DNA from 2 places in the Streptomyces sp. NPDC088124 genome. Region 2 is predicted to be linked to the other one. Evidence: riboswitches for the same ligand, from Rfam matches in the RefSeq annotation. Region 2 holds a riboswitch; the other holds the start of a gene.
What was found. A riboswitch is a leader RNA that binds a small molecule or an ion and turns the genes downstream of it on or off. The one in region 2 is predicted to bind S-adenosylmethionine.
Positions count from the first base shown of each region.

Region 1 (4,184 bases), on a different contig from region 2:
CACGGGTGGGGCGGCGCGCTCCTGGGCACCGGGTGGGGGCGGCCGGACACCTTCACCCTGGCCACCGCGCTGGCAGCCAGGACCGAGACCTTCAAACCCCTGATCGCGGTCCGCCCCGGGTACTGGCAGCCGGCCCACTTCGCCGCCGCGGCGGCCACGCTCGACCAGCTCAGCCGCGGCCGGGTGCTGGTCAACATCGTCAGCGGGCTCGACCAGCCCGCCGCCTACGGCGACCCGCACAGTGACCCCGCGGGGCGGTACGCCCGCACGCGGGAGTTCCTGCGTCTCGTACGGCGCCTGTGGACCGAGGAGGACGTGACGTTCGACGGCGAGTACTTCCGGGTCGGCCGGTCCACGGTCGCGCCACGCCCGTACGCCACCGGCACGCGGGCGCATCCCACGCTCTACTTCGGTGGCGCCTCCGAGGCCGCCGAACGGGTGTCGGCGGCGGAGGCGGACGTTCAGCTCTTCTGGGGCGAACCGCTCGACGGCGTCGCCGAACGCATCGCCCGGCTGAAGGCGTTGAGCGAGGAGGTGGGCCGCAGGCACCCGCCTCTCCAGTTCGGCCTGCGGATCACCACGGTGGTGCGTGACACCACGGAGGAGGCCTGGCGGGCCGCCGAGGAGAAGGTCGCGCGGACGGCCCGGAGCGCGGGGGAGACCGCCTGGACGGAGAACGGCAGGACCGCCGCAGGACAGCAGAGGCTTCTCGACCTCGCGGCACGGGGCGAGGTCCTCGACACCTGCCTGTACACCACCCCCGGCACCGTCGGCGGCAAAGGGGCGGCGACCACCTGGCTGGTCGGCTCCGCCGCCGACGTGGCCACGGCGCTGGACAACTACCGCGCGCTGGGCGTCACCCACTTCGTCCTCTCCGACACCCCGTACCAGCAGGAGACCGCAAGGGTCGGAGACCAACTGCTGCCCAGGCTGCGCTGACCGTCATGGACGGCACGACGGCCGGCGCGGCGCCGCGCCCGCCCTCACGCCGCGTCGGGCACCGCCCCGGTCCTGTCCCGGAAGGCGGGGTGATCGGCGAGGCGGCGTACGTACGCCCCGAGCCGGGGGTACGAGCTGAGAGTGCCGGCCGGGCCGAGGTGGACGAGCGCCACCCACAGGTCCACGTCCGCGGCCGTCAGGGTGTCGCCCAACGCGTGGCTGCCCGAGGCGAGCCGGCGGTCCAGCAGGTCGAGTGCCGCCGACCGCTCCGAAGGCCGTCCGGCCGGCGTGACGTCCTGGTCCAGCAGGTCGCGCAGTGCGTCGATCTCCGGGGCGAGACCGGGCGGGTTGAGGGCGCGGTGACGCGCTCCGTCGCGGCCCGGGAGCAGGCCCCCGAGGTCGCGGAGGATGGCCGGGGTCTCGTTGCTGACGATGCGTCCGCTCCAGCGGTCGCGCAGCGCGGGCACGGTCAGCGGCCCGTCGTAGTGGTGCACCGTTGCCTCGTACGCGCCACGCAGCGAGGCGAAGGCCTCGGGCGTCCCGGCGGGACGGGTCAGGAGCGTGGTGGCGACCGACTCGCCGAGGCCGAGCAGGTCGAGGGTGATCGAGACACGCAGCGAGCGGGGACACCCCGCGCAGAGGTAGAGATCGTAGCGGTGTGGTGCCGGGTAGAAGCCGCCGGCCAGGCCGACGCCGATCCTGCTGTGGAAACGGTGCGGTCGGGGGGAGGCCGCGGCCACCCTGGGGCGAAGTGCGGACGCGGACGGAGCCGGGGGACGACCGCCGGCCATGGCCGTGCCGGGGCCGCGCGAAATTGTCTCGGGCATGACTCTCCCTTGGGGAACGAGGAAGCCACCGCCGCCTTGTGGGCACCGGCGGCCGAATACGGAGCGACCGCGCTTCCCGCACCGGTCCGGATCGCACGGACCAACGGCGGATCAGTAAGCGCTGGAGACACGCAACAGGTCGATGTGCAGGCGCCTCGTCAAGCCGTTCCTCGGCATTGCCACCCGTCTCACCTCCGGGGCCCGCGAGACGCGGGACCGCGCTTGCCCCGCCGCGTCGGCGGGACCCGGTCGTCACCCGGAGCACCCCGTCGCGGTGGAAGGGTTGCCTGTCGGCGGGCCGGGGCCGATGACCACATGAGCGGGCGGAACCCGCGCCGTGGGCGCTGACAATCGTGACCGTCCACATCAGTCTCGGTGCCCTCCGTGACGGCGTCAAGGAAGCCGGGTGCGCGATCTCACCTGATGGGCAGCCGCGTTGACATTCTTTTCGGGGCGCGCCTACCGTGCGGCGCACAACGGGAGCCCCCAGGGCCGGAGAAGTGATGGTGACAGCGATGTACGGAGCTGACAGGACGGCCGCACGGCGGCACCCGCTCCGCGCGGACCGCTCCGACGGCCTGCCGCGCGTCAACAGCGCGCCGTGTCCCGCACCTTGTCCCGCCCTCTGCCACTGTCCCGCCCTCTGCCACGACTGACGGTTTTCCCCGTCCCCGACGACCACCGCTGTCGCGGACCGGACGGACAGGAAGCCGGACAGCGGAATGAAAGCCACAGCCGCGTTGTTGCGCCTGCTGACCAGTGAGCGGCGCGCCCCCAGGACAGCCGCGAGCGTGAGGCCGGCCGGGCCGCCGGGCCGGAAAGGTGGAGGTGAGGCACATGCGTCCCGTGTCCCGTCACCGCGCCGTGGCCCCCGCCCCGCCCCGCCGTCTGCACCTGTACTCCCGGACGCACATCGACCTGCTCCGCGTGGCCGGCGCGCTCTGTCGCCCCTGACCTGTTGCCCTCGCAGCCGCACCCCTCGTACGGGGACCGGCTCCCCGTACGGCTGATCAGGAAGGCGTCTCCCGATGTCCTCGTCACCCTCCCCGCTGCACCTCGCCGTCGCCCTCGACGGCGCCGGCTGGCACCCGGCCGCCTGGCGCGAGCCGGTCTCCCGCCCCCGTGAACTGCTTGACCCCGCCTACTGGACCGACCTCGTCACCGAGGCCGAGCACGGCCTGCTCGACTTCGTGACCATCGAGGACGCCCTCGGCCTCCAGTCCTCGTCCCTCACCGAACCCGACGGCCGCACCGACCAGGTACGCGGCCGCCTGGACGCCGTCCTCATCGCCGCGCGGGTCGCCCCGCTGACCCGCCACATCGGTGTGGTGCCGACGGTCGTGGCCACGCACACCGAGCCGTTCCACATCTCCAAGGCGATCGCCACCCTCGACTACGTGAGCACCGGCCGCGCCGGCCTGCGCGTACAGATCTCGGCACGCCGGAACGAGGCCGCGCACTTCGGACGCCGTACGGTCCCGCCGCTCCGCGGCGAGGAGTACGCCACGCCCGCCGGGCACGAAGCCCTGTCCGACGCCTTCGACGAGGCCGCCGACCACGTCGAGGTGGTGCGCCGGCTCTGGGACAGCTGGGAGGACGACGCGGAGATCCGGGACGCCGCCACCGGCCGCTTCATCGACCGCGACAAACTCCACTACATCGACTTCGAGGGCAGGCACTTCGCCGTCAAGGGCCCCTCGATCACCCCCCGCCCGCCCCAGGGGCAGCCCATCGTCAGCGCCCTCGCCCACGCCACCATCCCCTACCGGCTGGTGGCCCGGGCCGCCGACATCGGCTACGTCACCCCGCACGACGCCGCTCAGGCCCGCGCCGTCGTCGACGAGATCCGCGCCGAGCAGACGGCCGCGGGCCGCGCCGACGAACCCCTCCACATCTTCGGCGACCTGCTGGTCTTCCTCGACGACGCCCCCGCCGAGGCCGTGGCCCGCCGGGAACGCCTGGACGCCCTCGCGGGACAGCCGTACACCGGCGACGCCCCGGTCTTCACCGGAACCCCCGCCGGGCTCGCCGATCTGCTCCAGGAACTGCAGTCGTCGGGACTGTCCGGCTTCCGGCTGCGCCCCGCCGTCGTCGGGCACGACCTCCCGGCGATCACCCGGGGCCTGGTCCCCGAACTCCAGCGCCGGGGCGCCTTCCGCCGCGCGTACGAGGCCGGCACCCTGCGCGGGCTGCTCGGGCTCGCCCGCCCCGCCAACCGCTACGCCGCCGCCCCGGCCGTCTGAGCCCGAAGGAGCCTCCTCCCGTGAGCCAACCGCTCAAGCAGATCCACCTCGCGGCCCACTTCCCCGGCGTCAACAACACCACCGTGTGGAGCGCCCCCGAGGCCGGCAGCCATATCGAGTTCAGCTCCTTCGCGCACTTCGCGCGAACCGCCGAACGCGCCAAGTTCGACTTCCT
Region 1 covers NZ_JBFBJB010000011.1:157,194-161,377, reverse strand. Annotated here, with positions in the region: gene AB0P17_RS11765 (LLM class flavin-dependent oxidoreductase) at 1-939, shown strand, start outside; gene AB0P17_RS11760 (glutathione S-transferase C-terminal domain-containing protein) at 984-1,766, opposite strand; gene AB0P17_RS11755 (putative leader peptide) at 1,878-1,943, opposite strand; SAM riboswitch class IV at 1,980-2,087, opposite strand; gene AB0P17_RS11750 (putative leader peptide) at 2,604-2,720, shown strand; gene AB0P17_RS11745 (LLM class flavin-dependent oxidoreductase) at 2,795-4,009, shown strand; gene AB0P17_RS11740 (NtaA/DmoA family FMN-dependent monooxygenase) at 4,030-4,184, shown strand, end outside.
Region 1: another riboswitch for S-adenosylmethionine. It lies ahead of AB0P17_RS11755 (putative leader peptide); the one in region 2 lies ahead of AB0P17_RS37135 (ABC transporter substrate-binding protein).

Region 2 (4,184 bases):
CGGGCGCGCTCATCCGGACGTCGCCTCCTTCGTGGCGGCGTCCCGGGCGCCCGCTCCGGCCGCGCCGCCGGTTCCGGGGACTCCCCCGGCCCCGGCGACTCCCCCGGCCTCTGCGACTCCCCCGCCGCCCTGACCGGGGCCGAGGAGGATGACGTCGGCGGCCGACCAGCCGAAGCTGACCCGCGCGCCGACGGCCGGGGGCTCCTCGGCGGTCCTGGCGTTGACCGCGACGCCCTCGGCGACGACGATCTGCGCCTGCCACGCCTCGCCGGTGAACGCCCGGTAGCCGACGATCCCGGAGCCGCGGACGGCCCCGGTCGGGACTCCGGCGTCCGCGTCGGCCGCGGCTCCGGCGTCCGCGTCGCCGTCGCTCCCGGCAGCCGCCTCGGCCTTCGCCTCGGCGGCCCGGACCGTGACGCGTTCCGGCCGTACGGCGAGCGTGACCGGGGCCCCGTCGGGCAGCGTGGCCAGGCCGGAGTCCAGCCGTACCCCGCCCACGTGGAGCGTCCCGTCGCCGGCTCCGGTGCCCTCCAGGATGTTGGCCGCGCCGATGAACTCGGCGACGAAGCGGGTCGCGGGCGTCCGGTACACCTCGGTGGGCGTGCCGAGCTGTTCGACCCGGCCGCCGTTCATCACGGCGATCCGGTCGGAGAGCGACATCGCCTCTTCCTGGTCGTGCGTGACGAAGACCATGGTGATGCCGAGGCGCTGCTGGAGCTCCCGCAGCTCCACCCGCATCTCGCGGCGCAGCTTGGCGTCGAGGTTGGACAGCGGCTCGTCGAGCAGCAGTACGGCGGGCCGGGTGGCCAGCGCGCGGGCCACGGCGACCCGCTGCTGCTGGCCGCCGGAGAGCTGCCGCGGCCTGCGGTCCGCGTACGCCTCCAGGCCGACGAGGCGCAGCGCCTCGGCGACGCGTTCGTCCCGCTCGGCGCGCTCGGTGCGGCGCACCTTCAGGCCGTACGCCACATTGCCGGCGACGGTCATGTGCGGGAAGAGCGCGTAGTTCTGGAAGACGAGGCCAAGCCCCCTGCGGTGCGTGGGGATGTCGGTGAGGTCCGTGCCGTCCAGGGTGATCCGGCCCGCGGTGGGCCGGACGAATCCCGCCAGGCTGTTGAGGAGGGTCGTCTTGCCGCAGCCGCTGGGGCCGAGGACGGAGAGGAACTCGCCGCGCCTGATGGAGAGCCGGCCGACGTCGAGGATGCGCTGTCCCTCGTACCCGGCGGCCAGGCCCTCGATCTCGATGTGCGCGGCGGTCCCGCCGCCGGCGTCGTCGCGGTGCCCGGTCACTTGAAGATCTGATTCCACCGCTGCTGCCATTCGTTCAGCTTGGGGGTCGCCGTCTTGTAGTCGACCCAGGTGAACGTCTTGTAGACGTCCTCGCCGTACTTGACCTTCGCCTTGAAGTCGGGGCTGTAGTCGATGGTGTCGTTGCCCGCGCCGTAGAAGGTGCCCTCGGCGAAGGGCTTCTGGTACTGGGCGGCGCTGAGGTAGTCGAGGAACTTGTAGGCGGCCTCGGTGTGCGCGCTGCCCTTGGGGACGTAGTACGAGGTCAGCGCGCCGACGGCGCCGGAGGCGGGGTAGCTGAAGCCGATCGGCTGCCCCTCCTTGGCCATGGCGAAGGCGCGGCCGTCCCAGAAGGGCACGATCCAGGCGTCGCCGTTCTGCAGGACGGTGGAGACGCTGCCCGCGTCCGCCGGGTACGCCGAGACGCAGTCCTTGAGCTGGGCGAGCTTCTCGAACGCCCGGTCGACGGCGGCGGGGTCGGAGAGCTTTCCGCCGTCCTGGGAGACCAGCGCGGAGAAGAACTCCAGGCCCGCGTTGTAGGTGAGCGGCGGCAGCGCGACATGGCCGCAGTACTTCTTGTCGAAGATGTCGGTCCAGTCGCGGGGCGCCTGCTTGATCTTGTCGGTGCGGTACAGCAGTCCGTTGGAGCCGGTGGTCAGCGGCACGCCGTAGGCGGAGCCCTCGACCGTGGACTGCTGGGTGAGGACCGGGTCGAGCTGCTTCCAGTGGCTGAGGTCACCGGTCTTGAGCGGCTGGAGGAGACCGCCGCCGACGGCCTGGTGCAGGGAGCCGGGGGTGAGGGCGACGACGTCGAACGGCGCGTCCTTCCCGCCCGCGGCACGGAGCTTGGTGAGCCAGGCGGAGTCGGCGCCGTAGACGAGGTTCACCTTGATGCCGGTGTCCTTCTCGAACGGGGCGACGAAGGACTTCTTGAACAGCTCTCCCCAGGGGCCCGCGAAGGCCGTGACGGTGATCTGCTCCCCCTTGGAGCCGGACCCTCCGTCGCCGGAGCCCCCGCCGGAGCCACCGGTGTCGACCCCGCAGCCGGCGACGGCGGCGAGGACGGTGGCGGCCGAGGCGAGGGCCAGCAGGGGGCGTCGCCCGCGTGGGCGTGACAGGGCAGCTCTCATGAGGGGAGGACTCCTCGGTGCGGGGTGACGGCGAACGGCGCGCCGGCCCGTGGGTGATGGTTCGCCGGCCGCTCGTCGAGCGGGGGCCGCTGGGCGGGGCACCATGACGACGTGCCCTGGGGCATCACGTCCGCTGTCATCTCGTGCTCCCGTCACAGGTACTGGACCTGGGTGACAGGTCCGCGCTTGCTCCCGGCACATCGGTGTGCGCGTGGAGCCGTGTCATCACCCGGGGCACCCCACCGCAGAAGGAGGGTTGCCGCCCAGCAAGCCGGGGCTTGTCGCTGGGACTCGTGACGGCCAAAAACGTAACACTCTGTGGCTGGATTCTGAAGACGAGGCGGATCACATGGTGGTCACACTCAGATCGCAGAACCGGATGAAATTGAGCAAGTATGGACAAAATTTCGCGTGAGCGTCTCGGCATCCGGTCACCGGGCCGTCTCCCTCCCCCCGGCGCCCGCGCCCGCCACGGCGATCCGCGCCACCGGTCCGGCGGCGCTCGGGTGACGTACCCCTTCGGCTACTTCGGCGCGTAGACGACGCCGAGCTTGTCGATCTCGTCGTCCGCGCGGCCGGTGAAGCCGACGATCCGCCATCCCGGCGGAGCGGTCCGGGTCACCGCGTCCGAGGTGGGGGTGCCCGCCGCGAGGGTGCGGCCGGCGTCGGTGGTGAACGCGGCGGAGAAGATCCGGGTACGGCCGTCCTTCTGCCCCTTGGTCAGCTTGACCGAGGTGAGGTGTTCACCGGCGGCGAGGGTGAGCGAGGACGCGGTGCCGCCCGTGCCGCCGTGGTTCAGCACCGTACCGCCGTCGAAGGTGAGGCCGACGGCGTCCAGGCGGCTCCCGCCGCGCAGGGTGAGGGTGCGGGGCGCGGGGGTGGCCGGAAGGGCGCGGGCGTCGTTGAACGCGGTGCCGTGCGGGCCGCCGAAGAAGTCGGAGGCGCGGCGGTCGGCGGGCAGCGACCAGGAGAGGCCGACGGCGTGCGGGTAGTGGTCGGAGAGGTGCTTGCCCGCGCCGTCGAGGAAGGCGCGCCAGTCGTTGGTGAAGGAGGTGGCGTCGAGGCCGACCAGCGGACCGCTCCGGTAGAGGACCTTGTCGACGACCTCGCAGGTGTCGGTGGGCGCGGCGGAGTCGCAGACCAGCGCCTCACTGCCGGGGGCCGGGGCGGAGCCACCGCGTACCAGCTCCACCCAGGCGTCGGTGAGGCCGTTCTCCGAGAGGAGCGTGCGGATGTTGTCCCCGGTGCGCGTGTAGCGGGTGTTGGTGTCGCCCATGACGATGACGGCGTTGCCCGCGCTGTACGTCCGGATGAAGGACGAGAGCTGGACAATGTTGGCGCGCCGGGCGGCGAGCGCGGCGTCCGTCGTGTCGGCGTTGGTGTGGACGTTGTAGAGGTCCACGAACACGCCCTCGGCGAGCCGGACCCGGGCGAGCGAGAAGCCCTTGGGGGTGAGGCAGTCGGTGCCCGTGCAGTCGTTCCAGCGGACCCGCTCGAAGTCGTCGAAGGGGTGGTCGGACAGGGTGTTGAGGCCGTCGCCGAAGGCGGCGCCGCCGCTGGTGGCGGTGCGGTACGGGTGGGCGTCGTTGGCGTACAGCGAGGCGTGGTAGTTGAAGTCCTCCTGCACGTTGACGATGCCGTACGGGCCCAGGCGCTGCCCGATGAGCGGGGTGTTGGTCTGGGGATCGCTCTGGCCGAGGCCGAGCGGGAGCCCGGCGATGTTGTACGTCAGCAGCGTGAGGGAGCCGGAGTCGGCCGCCGGGGCCGCCT
Region 2 covers NZ_JBFBJB010000068.1:32,027-36,210, reverse strand. Annotated here, with positions in the region: gene AB0P17_RS37145 (ABC transporter permease) at 1-13, opposite strand, end outside; gene AB0P17_RS37140 (ABC transporter ATP-binding protein) at 10-1,317, opposite strand; gene AB0P17_RS37135 (ABC transporter substrate-binding protein) at 1,284-2,414, opposite strand; SAM riboswitch class IV at 2,592-2,713, opposite strand; gene AB0P17_RS37130 (jacalin-like lectin) at 2,938-4,184, opposite strand, start outside.